DNA from 4 places in the Pseudomonas azotoformans genome. Region 3 is predicted to be linked to each of the others. Evidence: riboswitches for the same ligand, from Rfam matches in the RefSeq annotation. Region 3 holds a riboswitch; each other region holds the start of a gene.

Region 1 (7,791 bases), 2.0 Mb from region 3:
CTGATGGGCCTGGCCCGCCAGGCTCAGTTGAGGGGTGACATCCATGAAGGCTTCGTCTACCACCAGCCAGCCGCCGCGCTGGGCCAGCCGCGAGTGCCAGTCCAGCAAACGTTGCGGGGTCAGGCTCAGGCCGGTGGGATTGTTGGGGTTGACCACCACCAGCACGTCGAGACCATCGAGAAAGAAGTCGACTTCCTGCTCCTGCACTTCGCGCACCACGTAGCCGGCGCGACGCCAGGCTTCGGCGTGTTCGGCATAACACGGCGACAGCACGCCGACTTTGCCCGCTCGGCGCAGGCGTGGCAGCAACTGGATGGCCGCCTGGGAACCGGGCACCGGCAACACGTGCGCAGCGCCGTAGTATTCGCTGGCGGCCTGCTCCAGGCCATCGTCGGTTTCTGGCAGGCGTGCCCAGGCCCGCAGCGGGATCTCGGGGATCGGCCAGGGCCAGGGCGCGAGGCCGCTGGACAAGTCGAGCCAATCGGCCTCGGCAATCCCGTACTGAATCGCCGCCTTACGCAGCCGGCCACCGTGCTCAAGCATAGAATTGCGCCCCCGCGCATAGGATCAGCAGCCACAACCATACGCCGCGCTGCACCAGTTGCCAGCCTCGGTCGATGGAATCGGCATCCGCCGGAGGGCCTTCGCCCAGTTGCGGACGCTGGTGCACTTCGCCGTGATAGATCGCGGCGCCGCCCAACTCCACGCCAAGCGCACCGGCACCGGCCGCCATGACCGGGCCCGCGTTGGGGCTGTCCCAGGTCGGGCCCTGGGTGCGCCAGCATTTGAGCGCCAGGCGCGTCCTGCCCAGTACGGCGTAGGTCAACGCCACCAGGCGCGCAGGAATGTAGTTCAGCACATCGTCGATCTTTGCCGCCGCCCAGCCGAAACGCTCGAAACGTTCGTTGCGATAGCCCCACATGGCGTCGAGGGTGTTGCTCAGGCGGTAAAGCACCACGCCCGGCACACCCGCGACGACAAACCAGAAAATCGCAGCAAACACCGCATCGCTGCCGTTTTCCAGCACCGACTCGGTGGCGGCGCGGGCGACTTCGGTGCGGTCCAGCTCACTGGTCTGACGGCTCACCAGGTAGCTCACGCGCTTGCGTGCTTCCTCGAGGTCATCACTGCGCAAGGCCTGGGCCACCGGGATCACATGTTCACCGAGACTGCGCATGCCAAGGGCGCAGTACAACGCCAGGATCTCCAATACCCAGCCGATATACGGCGCCCAGGACAACGCCGTGGCCAGCAGGGTCAGCGGCACCACAGCGATAAACCACGCGGTCACGCCATGGCTGCGCCAGCCGCGACCACCGGTATTGAAACGTTGCTCGATGCGCCCGGCGAAATTGCCGAACGCCACCAGCGGATGCCAGCGCCTGGGTTCGCCCAGCAGCGCATCCAGCGCGACTGCAGCGACACACAGCAAGGCCACACTCATTGACTCACTCCCCACCCATTCTCATACAACATGTCACTCAGCGGCCGGGGCTCGGTCCAGCCCTCGAGTTGCAACATCGGTGCCGGGTAGAACTCGGCCACCGGCCCCAGGCACAGCACGGCCAACGGTTTCGCGCCGGGCGGCAAGCCCAGCAGATCGGCCAGGGCCTGGGGCTCGAACAGCGAGACCCAGCCCATGCCCAGCCCTTCGACACGGGCCGCCAGCCACAGATTCTGGATAGCACAGGACAATGACGCCATGTCCATTTCCGGCAAGGTGCGCCGCCCAAAGATGTGCCGCTCACGATCATCCATCAACGCCGCTACCAGCACTTCGGCGCAGTCGTGAATGCCTTCGACCTTGAGCTTCATGAACTCGTCGGAACGCTCGCCCAGGGCTTCGGCGGTGCGTACGCGTTCTTCTTCCACCAACTGTTGAATCTGACTACGCAGTTGGCGGTCGCTGATGCGGATAAAACGCCAGGGCTGCATCAGGCCGACACTGGGTGCCTGGTGCGCGGCCTGGAGCAGGCGGTGCAGCAATTCGGGGGCGACAGTGCCGCCGCTGAAGTGGCGCATGTCGCGGCGTTCGGCGATGGCGCGGTAGACGGCGTCGCGGTCGGCCTGGGGGAAGGCGTTGTCGCTCATAGTGCTGGATCGGGCGCGAACAATGCGGCCACCGCCTGGGGATTCGAGGGGAAATAGAAGTGTACGTAGGACGCCGTCATCCGCCCCTGCCGATAAACCGCCTCGGCACCGCGCCCGCCATTGGGGCTCAGGCCACGGGCAATCGGCTGCCATTCGGTGGTGGTCAGCGAGTGGTGATAGGTATGGCCGCGCAGTGTGCCTTCGGGCAATTCGACATTTTGCAGCGCCAAGGCCGCGAGCTTCTTCTGCATCACCGCATCGCCTTGCAGCAGGCCGACCAGTTCGGCGCGAGTGCCGTCGACATCGGTCAGCGAGTCCAGCAGGTAGAGCATGCCGCCGCATTCGGCGAGCAGCGGTTTGCCGGCGGCATGATGAGCGCGGATGGCGTCGAGCATCGGGGTATTTTGCGACAGTGCCTGGTGGTGCAGTTCCGGGTAACCACCGGGCAGGTAGAGGCTATCGGCGTCCGGCAATTGGAGATCGTGGATCGGCGAGAAGAACTTCAGCTCAGCGCCCATTGCCCGCAACAGGTCAAGGCTGGCGCCGTAGGTGAACGCGAAGGCTTCGTCGCGGGCCACGGCGATGCGCACGCCGTTAAGCAGTGGCTCGGCGTCGATCACTTCAGGCGCGGCAAAGGTGACCGGCGGCGGCAAGGCGACTTCGCAACTGCTGCCCAGCGCTTGAGCGGCGGCATCCAGGCGTACATCAAGGTCATTCAGTTCGCTTGCCTGCACCAAACCCAGGTGACGGCTAGGCAGCTCGATACTGGTCTCGCGAGACAACGCGCCGTACCAACGCAGGCCTTCGGTAAGGCTGCCTTCAAGCAATTGTGCATGGCGCAGGGTGCCGACGCGGTTGGCCAGCACGCCGGCGAACGGCAAGTCCGGCTGATAAAGCGCCAGACCCAGGGCTAACGCGCCAAAGGTCTGGGCCATGGCGGTGCCGTCGATCACACCAAGCACCGGCACACCAAAGTGTCGCGCCAGGTCGGCGCTGGACGGCGTGCCGTCGAACAGACCCATCACGCCTTCGATCAGGATCAGGTCCGCCTCCCCCGCCGCTTCCCACAGCAAGCGGCGACTTTCCTGCTCGCCCACCATCCACATATCCAATTGATACACCGGTGCACCGCTGGCGCGTTCGTGGATCATCGGGTCGAGGAAGTCCGGGCCGCATTTGAACACGCGCACCTTGCGCCCCAGGTTGCGGTGCAAGCGGGCCAATGCGGCGGTGACGGTGGTTTTGCCCTGGCCGGACGCCGGTGCGGCGATCAGGACGGCCGGGCAATGACGGGGCTGATTCAAAGTTCGACGCCCTTCTGTGCCTTGATACCGGCCTGGAACGCGTGCTTGAGCATGCCCATTTCGGTGACGGTGTCGCCCATTTCGATCAGTTCAGGCTTGGCGCCACGGCCGGTGACCACCACGTGTTGCATCGGCGGGCGGGCTTGCAGGTCGCTGAGTACCTGGTCCAGGTCGAGGTAGCCATGCTTGAGGGCGATGTTCAGCTCATCCAGTACGACCAGGCCGATGGAAGGGTCCTGCAGCAACTCGCGGGAAACCGCCCAGGCGGCTTCGGCGGCGGCGATGTCGCGCTGGCGATCCTGGGTTTCCCAGGTGAAGCCTTCGCCCATGACGTGGAAACGTACTTGCTCGGGGAAACGGCGGAAGAACAACTCTTCACCCGTACTGTTGCGCCCCTTGATGAACTGCACCACACCGCACTGCATGCCGTGGCCCATGGCACGGGCCAGCATGCCGAACGCGGAGCTGCTCTTGCCTTTGCCGTTGCCGGTCAACACCAGCAGCAGGCCGCACTCGTTGGGGGAATTGGCGATGCGTTCATCGATCACGGCTTTTTTGCGCAGCATGCGCGCCAGGTGGCGTTCGTCGCGGTCGGGGGAATCGGTCATGGCAGCTCTCCGTTGGGGCTGAACAAAAACGGCGGGCAGGAAAAAGAAAAAACAGACAGCCAAGCATCGCCCACCGTGATGCTGTTGGATGTTGCAGGCCGGTCTCCGGGCTCATGAGTGGCGCGCGCCTTATAGAGGCGCAGACCGACGCTGCGCCTTCCCATATCGCGAGCGATACAGTGGCAAAAGGCAGCGTCTTGACTCATTTACCGTTGCGGGGGCAGCGCCGGAATCGCGGCGACACTGTGTACAAGTGCGCTCACTCACCGGCTTCCCTGTTTCACTCCGTCGACCCATGGGTCACAGAGCACCTGGAACAAGCGGCGAAGGGTAGTAGGTTGAGGGGCGAGCTGCAAGCTTCAAGCAGATAGCTGCAAGCAGGTATCCCCTCCTTGCAGCTTGAAGCTTGAAACTTGCCGCTGCTTCTTACGGATTACGCGCCAGGTTGCCCGGCAACACGCGCTTGGCACTCAGGTAGGCATTCTGCCAATACGCCTTGGACAAGGTGTCCAGCTTCACCGTACCGCCGGTTTGCGGTGCATGCACAAAGCGGCCTTCGCCGACGTAGATCCCGGCGTGGCTGACCTGTGAACCGCCGCCTGTAGCGAAGAACAACAAGTCGCCGGTCTGCAGATTCTGCTCGCTGACATCCTGGGCGCGCATCACGATCAGTTCGCGGGTGGTACGCGGCAGGGAGATGCCGGCAGCATCGCGGAAGACAAACCCGATCAGGCCGCTGCAATCAAACCCGGAGTCCGGTGTGTTGCCACCCCAACGATAAGGCGTGCCGACCAGGCCCCAGCGCGCGGAAGAGCACATCTTCGGCCGCAGGCGAGAAATTCTGGGTGGAGTAGTTGAACACCGGCTTGGGCTTGACGGCCACAGGCGCGGGCGGCGGGCGGCTTGCGCAGGCGCTGAGCAGCGCGGCGCAAAGAATAAGGATCAGGCGGGCCGAGGTCGACATGGGCAGAACAATCCTGGTCTGGATGCGGCTTTCGCTGCCGAACGCTGAAAACCAGAACGCGCAAGCAAAGCTCGCGCGAACAGATTACAACAATGTCCAGGGATTCTAGCGCTTACACGTCAAACTTCAAGTATCACTTTAAGTTTACTTGCTAGCGGTTACCGTCGTCGGGGCCATGGCGAGTGCGCGCTTGGCTTCGATGAAGGTTTTGCTCCAGTAGCTGTCACCCAGGTTATCGACCCGGACACCGCCACTGCGACGGCTGCTGGAGTGGATAAACTGGTTATCGCCCAGGTAGATACCGGCATGGCTTACACGACCACGACCCGCTGTACTGAAGAAAAGCAGATCACCGGGCTTGAGGTTGTTGCGTGCGACCAACGGTGCATCCACGTTGATCATTTCGCGGGTGGAGCGTGGCAGGTTCATGCCAGCTTCTTCGCGGAACAGGTAGCCGATGAAACCGCTGCAGTCGAAACCGGCTTCAGAGGTGCCGCCGAAACGGTAACGGGTACCGATCAGGGACATGCCGCGTTCGAGGATGCTGTCGGCCAGAACGGGCAGCTGGTAAGGCTTGCTGCCATTGAAATTGGCCAGTTCTTTTTCCGTTGCCAGCTCTTCTTCATAAACAGAAGCAGACTGTGCAGCAACGAATTTTGCCTGATTTTGAACCTGTGGTTTTTGCTGTTCTGCCACCTGTTGAGGGTGGGAGGCGCAACCAAACAACAGGGTAACGAGTGCGAGGGGCACGAGGGGTGCGAAGCGATTTAGCATGGGCACGACCGTGGCTGATATGTAAAGAAGACGAGACTATGCCCTCTATCACATCGATTTGCAAATTCAATCGTGATCTATGTGACTTCTTGTTTGGACTATGACATCTAAGCCCTTAACACCCTATATCTGCCTTTTGCGTAGCTAAACCGGCTCAAACGCAGGTTTTCTGGCGCCTGGAATTTGCCGAAAGCCGCGAAAACAGCAGGCCGGCTACCAGCCGAGGGTTTCTTTCAGGAAGGGAATGGTCAGCTTGCGCTGGGCCTGCAACGAGGCTTGGTCGAGCTGTTCAAGCAGGTCGAACAACGCGCTCATGCTGCGCGTGCCGCGGGTGAGGATGAAATGCCCCACCTCGTCGGTGAGGTGCAGGCCGCGACGGGAGGCACGCAATTGCAAGGCACGCAATTTGTCTTCGTCGGACAGCGGGCGCATCTGGAAGATCAGTGCCAGGGTCATGCGCGACTTGAGGTCGGCCAGCTTGATCGGTAACTCGCGTGGCGAGGTGGACGCAGCAATCAGCAGGCGCCGACCGCTGTCACGCAAGCGGTTGAACAGGTGGAACAGCGCCTCTTCCCACTCCGCCTTGCCGGCGATGGCTTGCAGATCGTCCAGGCACACCAGCTCGTACTGCTCAAGATGGTCGAAGATGCCGATACCGCGGTCCATCAACTCCGCCAGGGGCAGGTAAACCGCTGGCTCGCCCATCTGCTCGAACCGCAGGCACGCGGCCTGCAACAGGTGGGTACGCCCTACGCCGTGCTTGCCCCACAGATAGATCAGGCTTTCGGTCCACCCGGCGTCGGCTTCGCAGAGCCGCTCGACATAGCCGAGTGCAGCGGCATTGGCGCCTGGGTAATAGTTGATAAAGGTGGCGTCGTCACGCAGACGCACACCCAAGGGCAGCTGAATCGGTTTCATGCTGACTGAACGGCTCCAAACGAACCGTTAGTGGCCTCTGTGTAAAGTTTGCAAAGTTTATACCCGTGACGCCGGGCGCACAATGCAACAGACCCCAAGCAAAATCAAAGGTTTGCGTTAACTTGTTGGATTTACGCAGATTGTTTGACGCACCGGCTCCAGAAACAACAAACCCGGCCTGGGCCGGGTTTGTTACAGAGGGATTACAGATCGGGGTCTTCAACCCCCGTGTACACCTCCGAATCCTTATACAAATCGTGTACATGGCGCACCAGCACCATGATCACCGCCGCCACCGGCAGCGCGAGCAGAATGCCAGTGAAGCCGAACAACTCACCGCCCGCCAGGATCGCAAAGATCACCGCCACCGGATGCAGGCCGATCCGATCACCCACCAGCAACGGCGTTAGCACCATGCCTTCCAAGGCCTGGCCGACCATAAACACCGCCACGATCCCCAGCATCGGGTACAGGTCACCGCCAAACTGGAACAACCCCGCCACCAACGCCGCACCGATACCAATCACAAAGCCCATATAAGGCACGATGGCGGCGAGACCGGCGATCAGGCCGATCAACAGGCCCAGCTCCAGGCCGATGGCCATCAAGCCAGCGGCGTAGATAATCCCCAGTGCCAACATCACCAGCAACTGCCCCCGCACGAATGCGCCGAGCACTTCATGACACTCCTCGGCCAGAGACACGATGCGCTCCTCACGATTGCGCGGCAGCAGGCTGCGAATCTTGGCCATCATGATGTCCCAGTCGCGCAGCAGGTAGAACGCCACCACCGGGATCAGCACCAGGTTGGTCAACCAGCCGATCAACGCCAGGCTGGAGGCCGTCGCCTGGCTGAGGACCACACCGACGATATCGGTGGTCTGGCCCATATGCTCGCTGATAGCCGCCTTGACCTTGTCGAACTTCCAGAAACCATCCGCCAACCCCAACTTGGCCTGAGCCCACGGCATCGCCGTGTGTTGCAGCCAGTCGAGCATCTGCGGCGCCAGCTCATACAGGCGGAACAGTTGCTTGGCGAGCATCGGCACCAGCACCAGCACCAACGCCGTGATGATCAGGGTAAACAGGGCGAATACCGCCACCACGCCCCAAGTCCGCGACAACCCGGCCT
Region 2 (7,791 bases), 1.7 Mb from region 3:
TTTGACCGGCGCGAGCACGCAAACCGTGTGCTCGCGCTCGTCTTCCTTCACCGTCAGGGTGTAATGCACCTGGCCCGGATTACCGGGCGCAGGTGCATGGCTTTGCGGCAATTGAAAGAAATCGCACGCCTCGACAAGCCGCCGCAGTTCCTGCTGGTCTTGCTCCGGCAGCGCGTCCAACTCCACCGTCTGTGGCTTGGCCAAGCCCGGAAAATAACCGGGGCCGCCGTTTTCCTTGATCGAAATTTGCATGGCCGCTCCTCACGTCAGACAGAAATGCCGACCGCCTTCCAACCGTCCTTGACCGCCTTCTGCTCATCCTTGTTCGCGCCGTAGAGGCGGCCTGCAACATCGTAAGTGATGCGCGCAAAGCGCAGGAACCCCGAGTTGGGCCGCAGCCGCGCATCCCGCAGCGCGTCATACCAGATACGCCCGGCCCGTTCCCAGGCGAACCCGCCGAGCTTGGTCGCCACCTGATAGAACGCATGGTTGGGGATACCGGAATTGATATGCACCCCGCCATTGTCCTCGTAGGTGTGCACAAAATCATCCATGTGCCCCGGCTGAGGGTCCTTGCCCAGCAGTTTGTCGTCAAACGCCGTGCCGGGGGCTTTCATCGAGCGCAGGGCGGTGCCTTTGATCTTTTTGGTGAACAGTCCTTTGCCGATCAGCCAATCAGCGTCTTGCGCGCTTTGCTTCAAGGCATATTGCTTGATGAGCGAGCCGAACACATCCGACAGCGACTCGTTCAGCGCTCCGGACTGATTGAAATACATCAGCTTGGCCTCGTCCTCGGTGACGCCATGGGCCAACTCATGGCCAATTACGTCAAGCGCCACCGTGAAGCGGTTGAACAACTGCGCATCCCCATCGCCAAACACCATCTGGGTCGAGTTCCAGAAGGCATTATTGTAGTTCTGGCCAAAATGCACCGTGGCGTCCAGCGCCATACCGGCGTCGTCGATGGAGTTGCGATCAAAGACCTGGTCGAAAAAATCGAAGGTGGCGCCCAAGCCCTCGTAGGCTTCGTCCACCGCGGCATCACCGCTTGCGGGCTGCCCCTCACCACGCACCAGCGTGCCCGGCAGGCTGTCGGTGCCCTCGGCGCTGTAGATCGAGCGGCGCTTATCGGCGCCCATGGCCAGGGCCATGTGCGCCGGTCCTTTGGCAGGTTCGGCGACCATGCGCAACGAGCGGAAGGTTGTGTCTTTGGCGCGGGTGCGCAAGGCGACCTCACGTTGCGCTTTGTCGCCGTTGCGCGCGATCTGGTCGAGCATATAGGGCGGGATCAGGCAGAAAATCGGATGGCGATGCGGCTGACGAACACACATGGGCTGGCTCCAGCTGGCAGGTGAAAACGTTCGGGTCATCGATTCAGGATAGTCCCCAGGGGTTAACGCATGTCATCAATTGTCATTAACCTATGTTGCAGTCGTGTTTATCCAAGGAGGACTGACCGATGCCAGCACGTAAAACCAAAATCGACCTTGCATACCGCCCCAGGCTCGCTGACCTGCGCCCGTTGATCGCACCGAGCCCCACGTTGTTGGAGGCACGGGCGGCGACGCCACGCGTCACCCCCGCCAAAGACTTGAAGGGCCGGCGCGGCTACGCCGAGGACTTTCTCGGCAGCTTCGGGGTGCCCTGGCCCACGGTGGAAGAGGCCTTGGCGGAGGATGCACAGAAGCGCCTGGACTACACGCACTTCTCGATCACGATGTCACGCGCCAAGCGGCTTGCGCTGTATGTGGGCGTCAACATCGATGGTGGTCAGCACGTCGACATCATTCGCAGCAACGACGCCTGGGCCTATGACGGCCGCTTACCCATCGATGCGCAGGTGGGCGAAGCGCTGTATGCCAGCAATGGCCTGGATCGCGGCCACCTGGTCCGCCGGCAAGACCCCAACTGGGGCGACGAGGCGCAAGCCGCCAACCTCGACACCTTCCATTTCACCAACTGCTCGCCGCAGATGAGCGGGTTCAACCAGAAGACCTGGCTGGAGCTCGAAGACTACATCCTCGATAACACCCAACGCTGGAAAGCCCGCGCCACGGTGTTTACCGGCCCGGTGTTCGCCGACGACGACCGAATGTACCGAGGCGTACAGATCCCCAAGGCGTTCTGGAAAGTGGTCGCTTACCTCAGCGACAACGGCAAGCCTAGCGCGAGTGCCTACATGATTGACCAGAGCCGCGAGCTGGGCCAACTCGACCTGGTGTTCGGCCAGCTCAGGACCTACCAGCGCAGCGTGATCCAGATAGAGCGCCTGACCGGCCTGCGCTTCGGCAACCTGGCCGACTACGACGGCTTCAGCAACGAAGAGCGCGCCACCGGCACGCGGATTGAAGCGCTGATACGAGGGCCTGAAGACATTCGCCTATGACCCTCGCCCTCATTGCGCACTGATGTAATGAAACTGCGCCTGCGACTTCTCGACCGCCGCACGCACCTGATCTTTCTGTGCGTCGGTGCCCGAGTAGTAGATCTGCAAACCCTTCAAATCCTGCCCTTCGACGGCTTTACCGATCACGGCAACATCAACCGGGGTGCCGGCCCCCATGATCAAAAAGAACACATCGCCCAAGCGCTTGGTATTCAGCAATTCGCTCCTGAGGCTGGCCGCGTTTTGGTCACCGGCCAGGGAAATCGCCAGGGTGTCGCCGAACATCCCACTTTTAGGGATGCTCATCGTGTGCAAGCGCAGTTTGTCTGAGTCGGCGGGCATCGACTTGACATAGGCAGTGGAGGCCTCGTCGAGAATCTGCTTTTCAGATTTACCCTGAGTGGCACAACCGGCCAGGGTGGCGATAAGGACGAGCGCGATAACTGATTTCACGGTGTATTCCTTGTGATAAAGCGATCCATGGGCTGCGCATCATAGGAGCCTCACCGCCAGAGAGCTACCGTTGAGTGCACGACCTCCCGTTCAACCGCGTGATCGACTACCATACCGCGCCGGTTCCCAAACGGGACTAATAGGGAATCCGAAGCGCGGTACACCCGCGTCAATCGGAACTGCCCCCGCAACTGTAGGTGCTGAGCCTGCTCCATGATGCCACTGGACCTTGTCCGGGAAGGCCGGAGCCTGGCGACGACGCATCAGTCAGGAGACCTGCCGGCCCAAGCTCAATGACTAACCGGCGGGGTGTCCGGGAAGGACATTCTTGCCTGCCTCTATCCTATCGCAGCGTTCAAGGGTGTATTTCCGAACGGCACGCACGCTTCACTCGGAGATAGCCCCATGCTGCCACGCGTTACCGCCCTGCTTACCGGCCTGGGTTTCTGTGCCCTGGCCCAAGCCGCGCCCACCCACTACCCGCTGACCGTGGAAAACTGCGGCAGCACCCTAACCTTTCAGCAAGCCCCGGCCCGCAGCGTGACCATCGGCCAGGCCGCCACCGAAATGCTCTACGCCCTGGGCGTGGGCGACAAAGTAGTCGGCACTTCGCTGTGGTTCAACAGCGTATTGCCGCAGTACAAGGCGCAGAACGATGGCATTGAGCGCCTGGCCAACAACGAGCCGAGCTTCGAAGCGGTGATCGCCAAGCGCCCGCAGCTGGTGGCCGCCGAGCTGGAATGGGTGGTCGGGCCGCAAGGCGTGGTCGGCACCCGCGAGCAATTCCATGAACTGAAAATTCCCACCTACCTGCTGCCCTCCGACTGCGAAGGCAAGGACAACCTGGTGGGCGCCGACGGCACGCGGCTGGAGCCGTTCCGCATCGAGACGATCTATAAAAGCATCAGCCAACTCGCCGAGATCTTCGACGTGCAGGCGCGTGGCCAACAGTTGAACGACGAACTCAAGGCGCGCCTGGCCAAATCCGTTGCCACCGTGCAAAGCAAGGGCCTCAAGCAAGCCAGCGCGTTGGTGTGGTTCTCCAGTTCCGAGATGACCAGCGACCCCTATGTGGCCGGCCACAAGGGCATTCCGCAATTCATGCTGGAAACCCTCGGTTTGCATAACGTCGTGCAGTCGGACGAAGAGTGGCCCGCCGTCGGCTGGGAAACCCTCGCCAAGGCCAACCCGACCGTGCTGGTGATCGCGCGCATGGACCGCCGCCGCTACCCCGCCGATGACCATGAAAAGAAACTCGCCTTCCTGCGCAGCGACCCGGTGACCCGCAACATGGACGCGGTGAAAAACAACCGCATCATCATCCTCGACGCGCTGGCGCTGCAAGCCAGCATCCGTACGTTCGACGGGCTTGAACAACTGGCCACGGCCATCGACGGCTACGACCTGTCCAAATGATCCGAACCCTACTCGCCCTGGCCCTGCTGCTGGCTGCTGTATTGGCTGGCGTCGCCATCGGCGAAACCGCCATCTCGCCGCAGGTGGTACTTCAAGTCCTCGCCAACAAACTGTGGGCGGCCGGCTACGTGCTCGACCCCATCGACGAAGGCGTGGTGTGGAACTACCGCCTCACCCGTACCCTGGTCGCCGCCGCGTGTGGTGCTGGGCTGGCGACCTGCGGCGTGATATTGCAATCGCTGTTGCGCAACCCGCTGGCCGATCCGTACCTGTTGGGCATCAGCGCCGGCGCCTCGACCGGCGCGGTGCTGGTGGCGTTGATGGGCGTGGGCGGCGGTTTGATCTCGTTGTCGGCGGGCGCGTTTGTCGGCGCCATGGCCGCGTTTGCGCTGGTGATCCTGCTCGCGCGCGCCAGCGGTTCGGCCAGTGGCACCGGCCAGATCATCCTGGCGGGCATTGCCGGGTCGCAGCTGTTCAATGCGCTCACCGCGTTCCTGATCACCAAATCCGCCAGTTCCGAGCAGGCACGCGGCATCATGTTCTGGTTGCTCGGTAACCTCAGTGGCGTGCGCTGGCCTTCGGTGTGGCTGGCGGTGCCGGTGGCGGTCGCAGGCTTGGCGGTGTGCCTGTGGCACCGTCGCGCCCTGGATGCGTTTACCTTCGGCAGCGACTCGGCGGCGTCCCTCGGTATTCCGGTGCGCCGGGTGCAGTTCGTGCTGGTGGGCTGCGCGGCGTTGGTGACGGCGGTGATGGTGTCGATTGTCGGCTCCATCGGGTTTGTGGGGCTGGTGATTCCCCACGCCGTGCGCCTGTTGCTTGGCACCGGGCATTCGCGCTTGCTGCCGGCCAGTGCGTTGGGTGGCGCGTTGTTCTTGATTGCGGCGGATGTGTTGTCGCGCACCTTGATCAAGGGCCAGGTGATTCCGGTCGGCGTGGTCACGGCGCTGGTCGGTGCGCCGGTGTTTGCGCTGATCCTCATTGGTCGGAGGAATGCGCGATGACCGTGCTGAGCTGCACAGGATTGGGTTTCAAAGTGCGCGAGGCGCAGTTGCTGAGCGACATTCATCTGGACGTTCAGCCGGGCGAAACCCTCGGTATCGTCGGGCCGAACGGCTCCGGCAAATCCACCTTGCTCAAGTTGCTCGCCGGGCTGCGCACGCCAGCGTCCGGCGAAGTGCTGCTGGGCGGCCAGCGCCTGGGCAAGCTGTCGCGCCGCGCCATCGCGCAACAACTGGCGGTGGTGGAACAGCAGGCCGACACCGACGACGCCATCCGCGTGTTCGACGCCGTGGCGCTGGGCCGCACACCGTGGTTGTCGGCGCTGAGCCCGTGGTCACCGGAGGACGACGCCATCGTCAACCAGGCCCTGCACGACGTCGACGCCACCCACCTGAGCCACCGCGCCTGGCGCAGCCTCTCGGGCGGTGAGCGCCAGCGCGTGCACATCGCCCGTGCGTTGGCGCAACGGCCGCAGATCCTGTTGCTGGATGAGCCGACCAATCACCTGGATATCCAGCATCAGCTGGGCATTTTGAAGGGGGTGCAAGGGTTGCCCGTCACCACCTTGATTGCCCTGCATGATCTGAACCAGGCGCTGACCTGCGATCGGCTGGCGGTGCTGGATCACGGGCAGTTGGTGGCACTGGGTAAACCACTGGACGTGCTGACGCCGCAGCGTTTGCAAGAGACGTTCGGCGTACAGGCACACTACCTGACAGACCCGTTCGATGGCGCACAGATACTGCGTTTACGCCCGAACTAAGCCTCTTGAAGCGAACGCTGGGTGTGACGTGACAAGGTCACGAACAACTCGGGCACCTGATAGATCAGCGCCTGGCGGATCAGCGGATGGTCCTGGCAAAACGCCTTGAGATTGAAGCCGACCTCACGGCCGAGGTTGGCGTTGATCAGTACCAGGTCAAATGCACGGTCGCCACAGCCGAGCAGCGTCGTCAGCTCGTCCAGGCTCGACACCGGCGCAATGGCGTAATAGCCCTGGTGGTTGAAGTCACGCTCCAGGCGCAGGCGCCGTTCGTGCTGGGTGTCGGCAATCATCACGCGCAAGCCCTTGTTGATCATGACCGGCTCCCGACGGCCGCAGCCGAGTGATGCAACCAGCCCAGCAGATCGCTGCCGCTCATGGGCCGTGCATGCCAATAGCCTTGGCCGAGGGTGCAGCCCAGCGCCAGCAATGCGCGGTGTTGCTCAGCCGTTTCGATGCCTTCGATCACCACCGACATGTCCAGCGCCTCACCCAAGGCCAACGTGCTGCCGATCACCGCCAGGCAGCGCGGCTCATGCTTGAGGTTGCGTACAAACTCCGCATCCAGCTTGATTTCATTGAAGGGCAACTGACACAGGCGCTGCATCGAGGAAAACCCGGCGCCGAAGTCATCGATCGACAAGCGACACCCCATCATCCGCAGGCGCACCAGGCTTTCCAGGCTGACATTCGGGGTTTCGAGCAGGCCGCTTTCGGTGATTTCAAAGGTGACATGGCTGCCCGCCACACTGTGACTCTGCAGGATCTGCTTGATGTTGCCGGCCAGCTCGCGATTGGCCAACTGGCTGGCGCTCAGGTTGAACGCCATGTTCAACAGGCTGCCTTGGCACCTGGCGTGTTCGTGCACAGCCAAGGCCTGGTGCATCTGCAGGTACAAGCCCTCATCCAGCAAACCGTGGCGTTCCAGCGCTGGCAAAAACACGGCGGGCGACACGATGCCTCGCGTCGGATGCTCCCAGCGTGCCAACACTTCTACCCCGCACACGGCGCCGCTGCGCAGGTTGAACTTGGGTTGGTAATACGCCTGCAATTGCTCCTCGGCCAGCGCTCGGCGCATCTGGGCTTCGGTGGCACACGCGGGTGCGTCATCGGGTGGGCAGGCTGCGATAGGCCGGGCATGCAACTGCTTTTTTAGCAATGCTTCCAGCGCCCCCGCCTGCAAAGGTTTTTCCACATCCCCGAGGAACTCCAGCCCCAGCAACGAGACGATCTGGCGCACCGCACGGCGCAAGTCCGGCGACAACGAGCTGCTGATGATGATCGACCCGACCTGCCCGCTGGCGCCGACGCGCTGGATGAACTCAACGCCGTCCATGCCTTCCATCTGCAAGTCACAGAGCGCGATGTCCACCGGGCCTTCGCGGTCCAGCAGGGCCAGGGCCTGGGCACCGTCCGCAGCTTCGAACACCGTGGCGCAGCCCAAGTGTTCAAGCATTTTGACGGCAACGGAGCGCTGGAAAGCATGGTCTTCCAATACCAGGACACGTAGCGCAAAGGTCATGAGGGCGGGACTCGTCTGTAGAGAAGTGCCCCATTGTTTCGCGACTTGGCCTAAGTGGACCTAGGAAACGTCTCTACGCTTGTAGGAAATTTCCCAAGAACGCCCACACCTCACGCCAGGTAATCCTCCAACTGCTCCGCCAAGTGCTCCATCGACTGTTGCAAGGTATCCACGGCCGCCGTCAGCGCCGCCGCGTCCAGCCCTTGGGCCGCCGACTCAAGGGCCTCGCACGCGTGGATCAAGCCGGCGGCG
Region 3 (7,791 bases):
TTTGACGGTGATCAATTCCGGGTCGCCGGGGCCTGCGCCGATGAAGTAGACGGTCATGGTAATTCCTGTTGAAAAACGGGCGAGCATGAATGTTGCTCATGATCGAGGTCGGCAATTATCGGGATTTTAGCCGGCGCACGCCAATGCGAAGGTGGCCTGGGTGGTTTTTTGGCGAGTGATCAACAGGCGGGCAGGGCTGCCGGCGAGCTGTTCAGCGAGGGCCAATGCGGCGCTTTCGGCTATGCCGTAACAGCCGGTATGGGCAAAAGCGATGTCGGATTTGTGGCTCAGGCGGTGTTCAAACTCCGCCAGTTGTTCAGCGCTGAAAAACTGCAGTGGCAGGTTCAGTACCTCGGCCAATGCCGCTAGTCCTGCTTCATGTTGTTTGCGGTCGATACTGGCGAGCGCAGCAATGCGCTGGCGCTCGATACCGCCCTCGGCGAGGGCAGAATCGAACAACGCCAACAAGGTGTGAAGATCACAACCCCGCTGGCAACCCAGGCCAACCACAAAAGTCATGCCGAGTATTGGTCGTCACGGTTGCGGCGGAACAGCCATGCGCTGATCAGGCCCAAGGCCAGCCAGAAGGCAACGTTGGTCAACTGCGAGGCGATCTTGAACTGCGCTTCCAGGGCTTGCGGAGCGAGCATCGAATGCACTTCCGGTTGCGGCGCGCCGATCACATGCGGGACCGCCAGGATCGCCACGCCCAGCACTTTCAGCAGCCAGTTGCGACCAAACACGATCAAAGCGATGCCGGCAGCAGTAGACGCCGCAGTGCCGATCCACCAGGTCTGGCGCAGCGCCAGGTCGGCGGCGGCAGTGCCCGGCAGCTCAGGCGGCAGGCCCATCGTCGGTGCCAGCACGAAGGTTGCGTAGCCGGCCAAGCCCCACAGCAGGCCTTGGGCGGTGCGGGTTGGCGCACGCAGCGTGTAGAGACCGGCCAGCATCAGCGCAAAACCGACCGCGACCACTAGGTTGCCGCCCGTGGTGGACAGCACGCGCTGCCAGCCATCTTCCGGCTCCCAGGCTTCAGCGTCATGGGTGTGGGCGGCAGCGCCTTCGGCGTGTTCGTGGGCCATTTCGGTGGCGGCCGGGGCTTTTTCGAAGGTTTCCGCCTGCAGAATCAGCGGGGCGACCCAAAAGCTTTGCAGCAGGGTCAGCAGCAGGGCAGCCAGCAGGCCGGTGAAGCCTGCGGTTTGCGCGATACGCTTGATCATGTCGGCAGGTCTCAGTGGCACGGGAACGCGGCGCTGTGGCGGGTATCGTGGGCCGCGTTGTGCACGGCCTCGATGTGCGAGAAGCCGGCGAAATACACCAGGCACGCGCCGAGGATCGACGCGCCGATGGCGGCGGTCAGGCGTTGGCTCAGGGTCGAGGTGCTGCTGGCGGAGTGCGAGGTGCTGCTGATGATCGACATGGCGCGTCCCTTTCAGGTGTCAGGGTGAAACGAGCGCATGAAAACCCCGCGAGCCGGGCACGCAGGGTTTGAACAGCGCCCGCCCACCGCGGGTTTGTTATCTGATTTTTTCGGGCCGGTCTCCGGGCTTGCGAGGGGCATTGCGCCTATTAAGCATCGCCTTCCCATGCCGTAGGCACAGTGGATCTGACGCTTCGCTCGCTTACCGTTGCGGGGGCAGCACCGGACTGGTCATATCGCTATGACGCACCGGTTTCCCGTTTCACCCTGTGAAGGGCACCCGAAACAAGATGTGTAGGAGAGCATGGGGGTGGGAGGGGAGTCAATTGGGTTGTGCTTTTGGGTGGGGCGTATCCGTTACCGCAGAAACGGATATCTACCCAACCCCATCATTGACCATCCCCCAAGCACTGCGTAGCCTTGCACCCTCGAGGTTCTTCAGCCCCAGGCCGAAGCTAAGAAGGGAACGCGGTCCAAGCCGCGGCTGCCCCCGCAACTGTAAAGGGTTCAGCTGACTGCCACGCCACTGCCAAACCGGCGGGAAGGCGCAGCCAGCGCCGGTCGCAAGACCCGCACGCCCCAAGCCAGGAGACCTGCCTCGCAATCGATTTTCTACTTCAACCGGGCGGGGTGATCCGGTGACGAAATCCGCTGCTGCGCACTGTCGCAGGGCCTATCGTCCCATATGCCCGCCCCCAAGGGCATCCGATGAAAACACTGGCCAAACTCCCCGTCACCATCGTCACCGGCTTCCTCGGCTCGGGCAAGACCACTTTGTTGCGCCACATGCTCGACAACGCCCAGGGCCGCCGCATTGCGGTGATCGTCAACGAATTCGGCGAACTGGGTATCGACGGTGAAATCCTCAAGCAGTGTTCCATCGGCTGCACCGAAGAAGAAGCCAACGGCCGCGTCTACGAGCTGGCGAACGGCTGCCTGTGCTGCACCGTGCAGGAAGAGTTCTTCCCAGTGATGCGCGAATTGGTGGCCCGTCGCGGTGACCTCGATCACATTCTCATCGAAACCTCCGGCCTGGCCCTGCCAAAACCGCTGGTTCAAGCCTTCCAGTGGCCGGAAATCCGCAGCGCCTGCACCGTGGACGCCGTGATCACCGTGGTCGACAGCCCGGCGGTAGCCGCCGGCACCTTTGCTGCGTTCCCGGACCAAGTGGATGCCCAGCGCAAGCTCGACCCGAACCTGGACCACGAATCACCCCTGCACGAGCTGTTCGCCGACCAACTGGCCAGCGCCGACCTCGTTATCCTCAACAAATCCGACCTGATCAGCCCTGAAGACCTGGCCCGCGTGCGCCTGGAAGTCGCGGAAGAACTGCCGCCAGCGGTGAAGATCATCGAGGCCAGCAGCGGCCGCTTGCCCCTGGATGTATTGATCGGCCTGGGTGCGGGCTCCGAAGAGCACATCGACGGTCGCCACAGCCATCACGATCATCATCACGAAGGTGAAGACGATCACGATCACGATGCCTTCGACTCCATTTCCATCGATCTGCCGCAAGCCGACGAAGCACTGTTGCTCGACGCCCTGACCCAGTTGGTGGTGCAACACGGCATCCTGCGCGTCAAAGGTTTCGCCGCGATCCCGAACAAACCGATGCGCCTGCTGATCCAGGGCGTGGGAACGCGTTTCGACAAGCACTTCGACCGTGCCTGGGGCGCTGACGAAGCGCGCATCACGCGTCTGGTGCTGATCGGCCAGGACCTTGACGCGGCGGGCCTCGAAGCGCAACTGCGCGCTGCCCTCAGCGTTTAACCCATGCACCTGCTCAGGACCCAGCCCGGTGGTTTCGTCTCGGACGACAATATTGCCGACCTTGGACAAACCCCCGCTGACCTGGTGATCCTGTGCAGCGGCGATTCCAGCCTGGCGCTGCTGGCCGAAGCAGCGCAGCAGTTGCCGGACGACTACCCCAGCTTTCGCCTGGCCAACCCGATGCAGGTGCAGAACCATGCCTCGGTCGATCTGTATGTCGATGAGGTGCTGCGCCACGCCAAGGTCATCCTGATTTCGTTGCATGGCGGTATCGGTTATTGGCGTTACGGCATCGAGCGTCTGGTGGAATTGGCCGAGCAGGGCGTTCAACTGATCCTGGTGCCGGGGGATGATCGCCCGGACCCGGAACTCAGTGGCCTGAGCACCGTCGGCGCCGAAGCGCGTGATCGCCTCTGGCACTTCCTGCGCCAGGGCGGTCTGGGCAATGCACTGGATTTTTATCGCTGCCTGGCCAGCGCTTACCTGGGCCGTGACTACGCCTGGGCCGAGCCGCAAACCCTGCCGCGCACGGCGATTTATCATCCGCGCCACGCCAACGCCCGGCTGAATGATTGGCAGGCCGACTGGAATGCCGAGTGGCCGGTGGCGGCGGTGCTGTTCTACCGTTCTCATTTGCAGGCGGCGAATACCGGTTTTATTGATGTGTTCTGCCAGCGTTTGCAGGCCGCGGGCCTCAACCCGTTGCCGATGGCGGTGGCCAGCTTGAAAGAACCCGGCTGCCTGGCGGTGGTCGAGGACCTGCTGGATGAGGTGGGCGCGGCGGTGATTCTCAATACCACCGGTTTCGCCCAATCCAGTCCGGAAGCACCGCATTTGCGCCCGTTTCGCCGCAATATCCCGGTGATCCAAGCGATCTGCGCCCAGGACAACCAGCCCGGCTGGGAAGCCAGCGACCAAGGCCTCGGCCCCCGCGACTTGGCGATGCACATTGCTTTGCCGGAGTTGGACGGGCGCATCATCAGCCGGCCGATCAGCTTCAAGGATTTGGCGTGGCGTAGCGAGCGCAGTCAGTCGGACGTGGTGTGCTATCGCGCAGCGCCCGAGCGCATGGATTTTGTCGCTGAATTGGCGCGCCGCTGGGTCGAACTGGCGCGAGTGCCGAATGCCGACAAACGCATCGCGCTGATCCTCGCCAACTACCCGACCCGCGATGGGCGTATCGGCAATGGTGTTGGCCTGGATACGCCGGCAGCGGCGCTGAATATCCTGCGCGCCTTGCACGCTGAGGGTTATCCGGTGCCGGATGCGCTGCCGGAAAGCGGCACTGCGCTGATCCACGATTTGCTCGGCGGTGTCACCAACGACCTCGACAGCCTCGATCTACGGCCCTGCCATCAAAGCCTGGGCATGGATGACTACGAAGCGATGTTCAGTCGCTTGCCCGAGGCCAATCGCCAGGCCGTGCTGGATCGCTGGGGCACGCCCCATAACGACCCGATGTTCCGTGACGGCCGCCTGATGATTGCTGGTTTGCGCCTGGGCCTGACGTTCGTTGGTATCCAGCCAGCGCGGGGTTATCAGGTGGACGCGAGCGCCGTCTACCACGACCCGGACCTGGTGCCGCCCCACGGCTACCTGGCATTCTATTTCTGGCTGCGCCACACCTACGGTGCCCATGGTGTGATCCACGTGGGCAAGCACGGCAACCTTGAATGGTTGCCGGGCAAGGGCGTCGGCCTGTCGGAACACTGCTGGCCTGATGCGCTGCTGGGGCCGTTGCCGAATATCTACCCCTTTATCGTCAACGATCCGGGCGAGGGCGCTCAGGCCAAGCGCCGCACCCAGGCGGTGATCATCGATCACCTGATGCCGCCGCTGACCCGTGCCGAAACCTACGGGCCGCTGCGTAACCTTGAGCTGTTGGCCGACGAATATTACGAAGCGCAACTGCTCGATCCGCGACGCGCCCTGGAGTTGCAGAAAGACATCCTCAAGCTGGTGCGCGAAACCCGCATCGACCAGGAACTTGAGCTGGGGAGCGACGCCGACGCTGCCGTGTGGCTGCCGCGCCTGGACACTTACCTATGCGACTTGAAAGAGTCGCAGATCCGCGATGGCCTGCATATCTTTGGTGAGTCGCCCACAGGGCGCTTGCGTATCGACACCTTGCTGGCCTTGCTGCGCATCCCGCGTGGCGACGGCCGTGGCCCGCAATCAAGCCTGCTGCGCGTGCTGGCCAAGGCCTTTGAGTTGGGGTTCGACCCGCTGGACTGTGCGTTGGCCGAGCCTTGGACTGGGCGTCGACCGCTGGTGTTGCAGAAGATCGATCCGCAGTTGTGGCGCACCGCTGGCGATACCCGCGAACGCCTGGAGCTTTACGCGGCGCGATTGATCGAGCAAGCATTGGAAGGGCCGCTTGAACAGCTGGAAGAACCCGGTTGGGAGGACGTGAAGGCCGTTATCGAAAGCCTGCGCGTGGTGGTTGCGCCGCGTCTGGATGCTTGTGGCCCTGCGGAAATACGTGGGTTGCTGGATGCCCTTAGCGGCCGTTTTGTGCCGGCAGGCCCGAGTGGCGCACCGAGTCGCGGGCGTTTGGACGTACTGCCAACGGGGCGCAACTTTTTCACCGTCGACGTGCGCAACCTGCCGACCACCACGGCCTGGCGCATCGGCTTCCAGTCCGCCAACCTGATTCTTGAGCGGCATTTGCAAGACCACGGCGACCACCTGCGCCAGCTCGGCCTGTCGATATGGGGCACCGCCACCATGCGCACCGGCGGCGACGATATCGCCCAAGCCATGGCCCTGATGGGCGTGCGCCCGGTGTGGGCGACCGGCAGCCAGCGGGTGGATGATTTCGAGATCCTGCCGATCAGCCTGTTGGACCGTCCGCGCGTTGACGTGACCTTGCGGGTGTCGGGCTTTTTCCGCGATGCCTTCGCCAACCTGATCCGCCTGTTCGACGCCGCGGTGCAAGCCGTGGCGGCGCTGGATGAGCCGGATGATATGAACCCGCTGGCGGCCAAGGTGCGCAGTGAGCGTGAGGCGCTGCTCCAGTCTGGCCTGGACGCAGAAGCGGCGGCGAGGCAGGCCGGTTGGCGCATCTTCGGCGCCAAGCCCGGTGCCTACGGCGCGGGCGTGCAGGGCGCGGTGGATGGTCGCCTGTGGCAAAGCCGTGAAGACCTGGCCGAGGTTTACCTGAACTGGGGCGGCTATGCCTATGGCGGTTCCGACGAAGGCACCGCCGCCCGCGCGCAATTTGCCCAGCGTTTGAGCCAGGTGCAGGCGGTGTTGCAGAACCAGGACAACCGCGAGCACGACTTGCTCGACTCCAACGATTACTACCAATTCCAGGGCGGCATGCTCGCTGCCGTGGAAACGCTCAGTGGCGACAAGGCTGCCAGCTATCATGGCGACCACAGCCAGCCCGACCTGCCGAAGATCCGTACCCTGAAGGAAGAGCTGAACCGGGTGATCCGTTCCCGTGCTGCCAACCCTAAGTGGATCGAGGGCGTGAAGCGCCATGGCTATAAAGGTGCCTTCGAGATGGCGGCGACCGTGGACAACCTGTTCGCCTTCGACGCCACCACGGCGCTGATTGACGATCACCAATACGCCCTGTTGGCCGACGCTTACTTGCTCGACCCCGACACCCGCGCGTTTGTGCAGCAACACAACCCTGATGCGCTGCGGGATATGACTGAGCGCATGCTCGAAGCGCAACAGCGTGGCATGTGGCAGGAGCCGGGGGCGTACCGCGAAGCGTTGGAAAACCTGTTGCTCGATATAGAAGAAGACAGCTGATGACTGATATTCCCCATTTCCCGCTGTCCGCCGTAGTCGGCGCCGATGCCTTGAAGCTGGCGCTGTGCCTGACCGCCATCGACCCGAAGATCGGCGGTGTGCTGATCGAAGGCCCGCGCGGCATGGCCAAGTCGACCTTGGCGCGCGGTTTGGCGGACCTGCTGGCCAGCGGTCAGTTCGTGACCTTGCCCCTGGGCGCGACTGAAGAGCGCCTTGTCGGCACGTTGGACCTGGACGCTGCATTGGGCGAGGGCCGTGCGCAGTTTTCTCCCGGCGTATTGGCGAAGGCGGATGGCGGCGTGTTGTACGTCGATGAAGTCAACCTGCTGCCCGATCACTTGGTGGACCTGCTGCTGGATGTGGCCGCCAGCGGCACCAACCTGATCGAGCGCGACGGCATTTCCCATCGCCATTCGGCGCGCTTCGTGTTGATCGGCACCATGAACCCGGAGGAGGGCGAGTTGCGCCCGCAACTGCTCGACCGTTTCGGCTTCAACGTGGCGTTGAGCGGGCAGACCTTGCCGACCGAGCGTGGGCAGATCATCCGTCGTCGCCTGGATTTCGACAGCGACCCGGCGGCGTTCTGCGCGAAATGGGAAGCATCGCAGTCGGCCTTGCGCGAACGCTGCACCCAGGCACGGGCGCGGCTCGACACGATTGCGCTGGATGATGACGCGCTGGCTCAGATCACCGAGCGGTGTTTTGCCGCGGGCGTCGATGGTTTGCGTGCGGACCTTGTCTGGTTGCGGGGTGCCAGGGCCCATGCTGCTTGGCGGGGCGCCAGCGCGATTGCCGACGAAGATATCGACGCGGTTGCCGAGTTTGCCTTGCGCCAC
Region 4 (7,791 bases), 530 kb from region 3:
GGACGCCGCCTGCCTGGCCTGCCACAGCACGCCAGATGCGGCGCCAAAAACCATGGTCGACATCTACGGAGCGGTAAATGGCTTCGGCTGGAAACTCAATGACACCATCGGTGCGCAACTGGTCTCAGTGCCACTGGACTTACCGATGCAACGCGCCACGAGCCTGCTGCACAGCTACATGCTGTCGATGCTGGGGATCTTCGCCGTATTGTTCGTGGCCTTGAACGTGGCGGTGCACCTGTTTGTCACACGGCGCCTGCGGCAGATGTCGGCGTTGGCTGACCGCGTCAGCCTGGGCGAAACCGATGTGCCGCCGATGGACGTCAGCGGCAGCGACGAGTTGGCACGCCTGGGTCAGTCCTTCGGCCGTATGCGTACCAGCTTGGTCAGCGCCATGAAGATGCTTGAGGAATAGGGCCGCGATCATGCTTGAACAACTCGGCAAATACCGCATCGACAGCGTGCTCGGAAAAGGCGCCATGGGCACGGTGTACAAGGCGTTCGACCCGAACATCGCCCGCACCGTGGCGCTCAAGACTATCCGCAAGGAGCTGTTCGGCGATAGCCAGCACGCCGAGCTGGTCAGCCGCTTCAAGAATGAAGCCCAGGCCGCTGGCCGGCTGATGCATCCCAATATCGTCGCGGTCTACGACTACGGCGAGGACGAGGGCTCGGCGTACATCGCCATGGAGTTCGTCGAAGGCACACCGCTCAACACCCTGCTCGCCGCCCAGACACCCCGTGACCTCAGCCACAGCCTCGGCTGGATGCGCCAGTTGCTGTTGGCCCTGGAGTACGCGCACTCCAAGGGTGTGGTGCACCGCGATATCAAGCCGGCCAACCTGCTGATCACCGCCGACAACCACGTCAAGGTCACCGACTTCGGCGTCGCACGCCTGGACTCCTCCACGCTCACCCAGACCGGCTCGATGATCGGCACCCCCAGCTACATGTCGCCGGAACAGTTTTGCGGCGAATTGATCGACGGTCGCTCCGACGTGTTTTCCGCTGGGATCGTGCTGTACCAACTGCTCACTGGCGAGCGACCGTTTTCCGGCTCGGCCACCATGGTTATGCAGCAGATTCTCAACCAGACGCCGGTAGCACCGTCGAGCTTGAACCTGGCCCTCGACCCGGCGTTGGACAGTGTGATCGTCCGCGCCCTGGCCAAGCGCCCGGCCGACCGCTATCCCTCGGCGCACGCCTTTCTGGATGACCTTGAAGCGCTGCTCGGAACCACCACCGGCAGTTGGACCAGCGCCGATATCGACGATGATCGCACCGTGCTGATGCTTCCCAACCAACCCTTGAGCAGCGGCGTGACACCGTTAGCGACCGAAGCCGTGGAAACCCTCATGCCGTGGAAGTTGGCCGTGATGCCTGAGCTGGAGTCGCTGCTGTCCCACCAGATCGGCCCGCTTGCACGCTTCCTGGTGCGCAAGAGCCTCAATGGCGCCGATGACTTCGAGGGTATCTGCGCCGCATTGTTGCCGCATATTCCGTCGGAGCGCGGCCGTGAGCAGTTCACCAGCGCCAGCCAGTCGCTGTTCCAACGCCTCAACCCGCCGACTGCCGCGCCCGAGGTCGTGACTGAACCCACCGCGATTGTTCCGACCACCGAGGTGATCCATACGCCAGTCGACCCCGACTTCGCACACATGGCCGAACGCCGGCTGGCGGTGCTGATTGGTCCCATCGCCCGCATCGTGGTCAGTCGCGCCTTGCGTGCAACCTCACTGCGCCAACCCTTTGTGCAACGGTTGGCCGAGTCTATCGAGAGCGAGGCCCAGCGCCTGGCGTTCCTCAACAGCTTTGAGCCCCTGCCATGATCGACTCTCCCCTCAGCGCCTGCGGGCCCCATCGCCTGGCCTGCGCGGTCGCCTATGGGGCCAGCGATGTCGGCACGGTGCGCCAGAGCAACGAAGATAACTTTCTGGTGGAGCCCAGCCTCGGGCTGTTTGCCGTGGCTGACGGCATGGGCGGCCATGAAGCCGGCGCCCTGGCCAGTGCCGAAGCCCTGATCAGTTTGCGCCAGGCGCTCAACGCCCACCGTGTCGACCCACTGAACGACGGCAGCGACCCGGACGCCACCTGGTCGGACCCGGACATGCAAGCCGCCAGTCGCCTGCACAACGCCATCGATCAGGTGAACCAGTGCGTCTACCAGAAAAACGTGGCACGCCAGATGAGCGAAGGCAGCGGCATGGGCACCACACTCACAGGAGCATGGCGCCCGCATGCCGATGGGCCACTGTTGCTGTTTCATGTGGGTGACAGTCGTTTGTACCGCTACCGCGACGGCGAACTGAGCCTGCTGACCCGCGACCAGACCTGGTATCAGCAAGCCCTTGAGGCCGGCAAAGTCGACCGTTTACCGGCACGCAATCTGCTGTTGCAAGCTATCGGCCCGGGGCCGCGGGTAGAACCGCAAGTACGCGTGCAACCCGTGAAGCGCAACGACCTGCTGATGCTCTGCAGTGACGGCCTGCACGGTTGCGTTCCGCACCAGGAAATGGCTCAGGTACTCGCCGCTGCCAGCCGCGACACGCTGGAGACTGCCTGCCAACGGCTGATCCACCTCACCCGCGAATACGCCGGGCGCGACAATGTCACGGTGCTGCTCGCCTGGTTCGACGGCTGAATCGCCTTATGGCAACTTGAACGCCTCATCCACCGGCACGCGATAGCCGGTGGCCAGGCGGTTGGTTTCGTTGGCCATGCCGACCACCGCTTGCAACTCGCCGAACATCTCGTCGGTCATCCCCGCCTTGCGCGCTGCTGCCGTGTGGGAGGCGATGCAATACGGGCAATTATTGGTCACGCTGACAGCCACATAGAGCAGTTCCTTGGTCAGTGGATCCAATGCCCCCGGCGCCATGATTTCCTTGAGGCTTTCCCAGGTCCGGCGCAGGGTCGGTGGGTGGGCGGCCAGGCACTTCCAGAAGTTGTTGACCCGATCGACCTGGCGCGTGTGCATGATGTCGTCATAGACCGCGCGCACTTCTGGGCTGGCATCGGCGTATTCGGTGAGGTGTTGAGTCATGGGATGTCCAAGGCGGAGGGTGAGTGTTCTGGAATACCGCGCCGCCCCATTGCTGGCAAGTGAAGCCGGTGAATCCTGAATGACGGAGTTGACGAACGGTCATGCGAATGTTCAGATGCCGGCCTGTTTCAGGTGCCCCCTGCCGCCGTGCTTGGGGTGAAACGGGAAACCGGTACGCTCTTTTGAGCCAGTCCGGTGCTGCCCCCGCAACGGTATTCGCGTGACCCCTTCGACACACCACTGTGGCCTGCGTGCCATGGGAAGGTGAAGGGTTCCATACGCGAGAGCCCGGAGACCGGCCTGGAATTTCTGTTAGGCAAACTCCTGCGGTGGGCGGGCATGGGCCGGTATCGGCGTGTGCGCGATGCCTTCTCCTGCGTGCTTCTGCGAAGATACTTTCGAGAAGACTATGATTCGACGTTCCCTGATCCCTTTGTTCGGCTCGCTGTTCAGCCCCCTGTTGCTGGCCGACGACAACACCCTGGTGCTCAACCAGCAGATCGTCTCCGCCCCTTCCGTGGAATCCACCACCGTCGCCGCCATGGCCCAGTACGGCAGCAAAGTGGAGATCGTCACCCGCGAACAGATCGAACGCGCCGGCCCCGCCGCCGACGTGACGCGGGTGATGCAGATGTTCATCCCCGGCCTGTATGTGGCGCCGAAAAACGGCCCGTTCGACTACGGCACCTATTCCCTGCTGGGCGGGCGCAACGATGACACATTGATCCTGCTCGACGGCGTGCGCCTGAACAACCGTCTGTATGGCGGCCTCTACCTCGACACGCTGCCAGCCAACGCCATCGAGCGTATCGAAGTGCTCAAGGGCGGCCAGAGCCTGTTGTTCGGCACCCAGGCGGTGTCGGGGGTCATCAACATCGTCACGCGCAGCCCGCAGACCCGCGAGGCGTCCGGTGAAGTGAACCTGGGAGTCGATACCTTCGGCGGCACCACCGGCGATGCGCGGGTGGAGAAGATCTTCACCAACGGCTGGGGCGACCTTGGCCTGCTGGCGTATGTCAGCCGCAACGCCTCCGAGGGCTACCAGCCGTTTCGCAACAGCGACTACAGCGGCCGCGTCAGCGACAAAAAGCGCTCGTACGAAGTGACCACCTTCGGCGCCAAGGCCACCCAGGCGTTTGGCGATGACTCGCGCCTGGAACTGTTCTACCAATATGCCGATGCCAACCTTGATTTCGCACGGCCGGTGAACAACTACAAGACCACCAACGACCGTGTGCAACAGATCGCCACGGCGACTTTCGAACAGGCGATCAACGAGCGCCTGAGTTATTTCATCAAGGGTCATATCAACGACTGGGACACACGCTACACGCGGATCGACAACACCGCCGACGGGGGTCGTAAGGTACGTAACAACAACGACTACTGGGGCTTCACTGACTGGGGTGTACAAGCCGAGGGCAAGGCCGAGTTGCCAGGCGGCCATGTGCTGGTGGTGGGCAGCGACAACCAGTGGTTCAAGGGCCAGGACGATGTACTGGTGATCGACGACAACAAGGCCCAGGCCCACGCGCTGTATACGCAACTGCGACCGCAGATCGACGCGCTGCCCAACTGGCACCCCAGCGTGGGCGTGCGGCATGAAGCCATGAGCGGCGGCGACAGTGCCACCGTCGGCATGCTCACCTCGCTCTATGATCTCAACGACCACTGGGCCCTGCGTGGCCAATACGGTACGGCCTACAAACTGCCCAACGCCGAACAGCTGTTCGTCAACGAGCCGGGCGACGAGATCGGTAACCGCAATCTCAAGCCGGAGAAAAGCCGCAACGCCGAACTGGGGATCGACTACAAGGGACTGCTGGGCGAGCGCGACTTCAGCGCCAGCGTCACGCTGTTCAAACGCAAAATCACTGACTTGATCACGCTCGACGATGTGCAATGGGTCAACGGCCAGGGCCAGCTCCAGATGCGTGGCTTCGAGGCCGACGCCAAGCTCGCGCTCAACGACCAGTGGAGCCTGCAGGCCGACATGACGCGCAACCTCACCGAGTCCCGCACCGGCGTCACCATCAACGACATTCCGAGTTTCTTTGCCCGTTCACGGATCGGTTTCGAATCGGAAAACCGCTTATGGGGCGCAGGTACTGCGATCCGCTACATTCGCGACATCACCAGCTCGAAAAACGTCGAATACGGCCACTACTCCGTGGTAGACGCCGATGCCTATCGCTACCTCGACGCCGCCCACCAACACCGCCTGAGCCTGCTGGTGGAAAACTTGTTCGACCGCGACTACGTCACCAGCCGCGCCAGCAACGTCGACAACCTCGGCCGCCCGTTCACATCCGAGGTGCGTTACACGTATCGCTTCTGATGACTGAGATCACCAAAATCGACGGGGTGGACTTCCATCCCGACTGGTCCCGCATACCGGACCACGCCCGCCATGTATTCCTGTGCACCGGCCCACGCTGTACGCAGCGCGGCGCCTTGCAACTGTGGAAAACCCTGCGCCGCCGACTGCTGGAACATGAGCACATCGAAGTGCCCGGTGGCGTGCTGCTGACGCGCACCCATTGCCAGTTCCCGTGCAACCTCGGACCGGTGCTCACGGTGTATCCCGAGCGTTGCTGGTATGGCGTGCACAACAAGGCCGAAGTGCTGCGCCTGGTGGATGTGCACCTGGTGGGCGGCGATGTGGTGCAAGACCTGCTGATCAAGGACGCCCCATGAAACAGCCATGGCTATGGTTGAGCGCCCTGCTCTACTGCACACCGGCGCTGGCAGACAGTTATCGCAACTGCGCCCAGGACTGGAGCGTGCCTCCTTCACCACCGTCGCGCATCGTGGCACTCAACCAGCACGCCGCCGATTTGCTGCTGGCGTTGGATGCCGGGCCTTCGCTGGCAGGTGTCGCGTACCTGGACGACAACGGCATTACGCACCGGCACGGCGAGTACTTTGACGTGCCGGTCATCGCGGCGAAATACCCGTCCAGTGAAGTGCTGTATGCGCAGCGCCCAGACCTGGTAGTCGGCGGTTTCGCCAGTGCCTTTGGCGATGGCGTGACCTCACGTACGGGACTAGCGAACAACGGGGTGGCGTCGTACCTGCTGGAGTCCGCCTGCGCGGGTCACTCGCTGGATTACTTTGGGCATATCCGTCAGGACTTGTTTACCCTCGGCGCCCTGTTGCACAAAACCCAACGCGCTCAAATGCTCAGCGACGCGTTGGATGCTGACCTGGCGCGCGCCCATGGCCTGATGGGTGATGCCCGTCCGCTGTCGGTGTTTTACCTGGACAGTGAAGTGGGTGGACTCGATAGCGAAGGCCAACGGGGTTTTGTCACCACCCTGCTGATGGCCTCCGGTGCACGCAATATACTGGCCGATATCCCGTTGTCACGGGTGACCGTCAGCAATGAAACCCTGCTGGCCAAGGACCCGGACGTGATCCTGCTGGCCGATGCGCTGTGGTCACCGGCCAGCCGCAAGCGGCAGTTGCTGACCACCGACCCGGTACTCTCCAAGCTGCGCGCCGTGCGCGAGAACCGCATGATCGACATTCCCTTTACCCATGTGGTGCCCAACATGGGCAGCGGCCAGGTGGTTCTGTCATTGGCACAGCGGTTCAAGGCGCTGGCGATTCGTGACCTGCGGTAAAGAGTCCTTTTCGGATTCGGCGGTTTTTCCGAAGGAACGACGGGCGGATACTCGACTCCATTGTTCATCCCCCTTCAGGAGTTACTGATGTCTACCCCAACGCAAAATGTCCCGGCCTTCGGCCTCGGCACCTTCCGCCTGCAAGGCCAGGTGGTGATCGATTCGGTCAGTACCGGTCTGGAGCTGGGCTACCGCGTCATCGACACCGCTCAGATCTACGAGAACGAAGCCGATGTCGGCCAGGCGATTGCCGACAGTGGCATCCCGCGTGATGAGCTGTTCATCACCAGCAAGATCTGGATCGCCAACTTCGCCGAAGGCCAGCTGATTCCAAGCCTGAAAGAAAGCCTGCGCAAACTGAAGACCGACTACCTGGACTTGACCCTGATTCACTGGCCCTCGCCGGAAGACAAGGTGCCTGTCGCCGAATTCATGGGCCAGTTGCTGGAAGCCAAGCGCCTGGGCCTGACCCGCCAGATCGGCATTTCCAACTTCACCATCGACCTGATGAAGCAGGCGATTGCCGCCGTTGGGGCCGAAAACATCGCCACCAACCAGGTCGAACTGCACCCCTACCTGCAAAACCGCCAGGTCGTGGACTTCGCCACCGCCAACGGTATCCAGATCACGTCCTACATGACCCTGGCCTACGGCGAAGTGCTCAAGGACCCGGTGATCCAGCAAATCGCCGAACGCCATCAGGCGACCCCGGCGCAAGTGACACTGGCCTGGGCCATGCAATCGGGTTACGCGGTCATTCCGTCCTCGACCAAGCGCGCCAACCTGGAAAGTAACCTCCAGGCCCTGCAACTGACCTTGAGCGCTGCCGACATGGCACAGATTGCCGAACTGGAACGCGGCCATCGCCTGACCAGCCCCAAGGGTATCGCACCAAAATGGGATTAAATCCCGGCTGCTGGTGCTTGGGCTAACTCCCGCAACCACGGCAACACCCGCAGGCCAGCAGTGGCTGCGGGTGGGTCGATGATGTCCATGATGTGTTCGAGGTTGACGTTGTCAGGCACGCCGGGTAGCCGCACCAGCACTGCCGGCGTTGCGTCGGCGCGGGCGCTCAGGTCCAGGTGATCGTAGACCAGCACGTGGTGCGCCTGGGGTTGAGGC

The links. A riboswitch is a leader RNA that binds a small molecule or an ion and turns the genes downstream of it on or off. The one in region 3 is predicted to bind cobalamin.
Region 1: it holds a riboswitch for cobalamin, as region 3 does, so the genes downstream of both, cobO (cob(I)yrinic acid a,c-diamide adenosyltransferase) here and cobW (cobalamin biosynthesis protein CobW) in region 3, are expected to answer to the same signal.
Region 2: it holds a riboswitch for cobalamin, as region 3 does, so the genes downstream of both, AYR47_RS27665 (ABC transporter substrate-binding protein) here and cobW (cobalamin biosynthesis protein CobW) in region 3, are expected to answer to the same signal.
Region 4: it holds a riboswitch for cobalamin, as region 3 does, so the genes downstream of both, AYR47_RS17925 (TonB-dependent receptor plug domain-containing protein) here and cobW (cobalamin biosynthesis protein CobW) in region 3, are expected to answer to the same signal.

What each region holds. Positions count from the first base shown of each region.
Region 1 is NZ_CP014546.1:6,343,152-6,350,942, forward strand. Features, by position in the region: gene cobD (threonine-phosphate decarboxylase CobD) at 1-543, opposite strand, end outside; gene cbiB (adenosylcobinamide-phosphate synthase CbiB) at 536-1,444, opposite strand; gene bluB (5,6-dimethylbenzimidazole synthase) at 1,441-2,091, opposite strand; gene AYR47_RS29145 (cobyrinate a,c-diamide synthase) at 2,088-3,395, opposite strand; gene cobO (cob(I)yrinic acid a,c-diamide adenosyltransferase) at 3,392-4,003, opposite strand; cobalamin riboswitch at 4,083-4,333, opposite strand; partial or broken gene AYR47_RS29155 (C40 family peptidase) at 4,430-4,886, opposite strand; gene AYR47_RS33085 (hypothetical protein) at 4,858-5,076, shown strand; gene AYR47_RS29160 (C40 family peptidase) at 5,112-5,741, opposite strand; gene hda (DnaA regulatory inactivator Hda) at 5,955-6,659, opposite strand; gene AYR47_RS29170 (AI-2E family transporter) at 6,863-7,791, opposite strand, start outside.
Region 2 is NZ_CP014546.1:6,024,238-6,032,028, forward strand. Features, by position in the region: gene AYR47_RS27645 (protealysin inhibitor emfourin) at 1-252, opposite strand, end outside; gene AYR47_RS27650 (M4 family metallopeptidase) at 267-1,331, opposite strand; gene AYR47_RS27655 (DNA/RNA non-specific endonuclease) at 1,460-2,386, shown strand; gene AYR47_RS27660 (hypothetical protein) at 2,396-2,839, opposite strand; cobalamin riboswitch at 2,943-3,137, shown strand; gene AYR47_RS27665 (ABC transporter substrate-binding protein) at 3,245-4,255, shown strand; gene AYR47_RS27670 (FecCD family ABC transporter permease) at 4,252-5,256, shown strand; gene AYR47_RS27675 (ABC transporter ATP-binding protein) at 5,253-6,017, shown strand; gene AYR47_RS27680 (hypothetical protein) at 6,014-6,334, opposite strand; gene AYR47_RS27685 (EAL domain-containing response regulator) at 6,331-7,539, opposite strand; gene AYR47_RS27690 (transporter substrate-binding domain-containing protein) at 7,650-7,791, opposite strand, start outside.
Region 3 is NZ_CP014546.1:4,358,435-4,366,225, forward strand. Features, by position in the region: gene cobM (precorrin-4 C(11)-methyltransferase) at 1-57, opposite strand, end outside; gene AYR47_RS20170 (cobalamin biosynthesis protein) at 127-519, opposite strand; gene AYR47_RS20175 (CbtA family protein) at 516-1,220, opposite strand; gene AYR47_RS20180 (CbtB domain-containing protein) at 1,232-1,420, opposite strand; cobalamin riboswitch at 1,517-1,719, opposite strand; cobalamin riboswitch at 1,835-2,035, shown strand; gene cobW (cobalamin biosynthesis protein CobW) at 2,129-3,190, shown strand; gene cobN (cobaltochelatase subunit CobN) at 3,194-6,955, shown strand; gene AYR47_RS20195 (ATP-binding protein) at 6,955-7,791, shown strand, end outside.
Region 4 is NZ_CP014546.1:3,824,050-3,831,840, reverse strand. Features, by position in the region: gene AYR47_RS17945 (c-type heme family protein) at 1-415, shown strand, start outside; gene AYR47_RS17940 (serine/threonine-protein kinase) at 426-1,829, shown strand; gene AYR47_RS17935 (PP2C family protein-serine/threonine phosphatase) at 1,826-2,641, shown strand; gene AYR47_RS17930 (carboxymuconolactone decarboxylase family protein) at 2,648-3,043, opposite strand; cobalamin riboswitch at 3,157-3,361, shown strand; gene AYR47_RS17925 (TonB-dependent receptor plug domain-containing protein) at 3,453-5,381, shown strand; gene AYR47_RS17920 ((2Fe-2S) ferredoxin domain-containing protein) at 5,381-5,740, shown strand; gene AYR47_RS17915 (ABC transporter substrate-binding protein) at 5,737-6,669, shown strand; gene dkgB (2,5-didehydrogluconate reductase DkgB) at 6,757-7,575, shown strand; gene AYR47_RS17905 (hypothetical protein) at 7,572-7,791, opposite strand, start outside.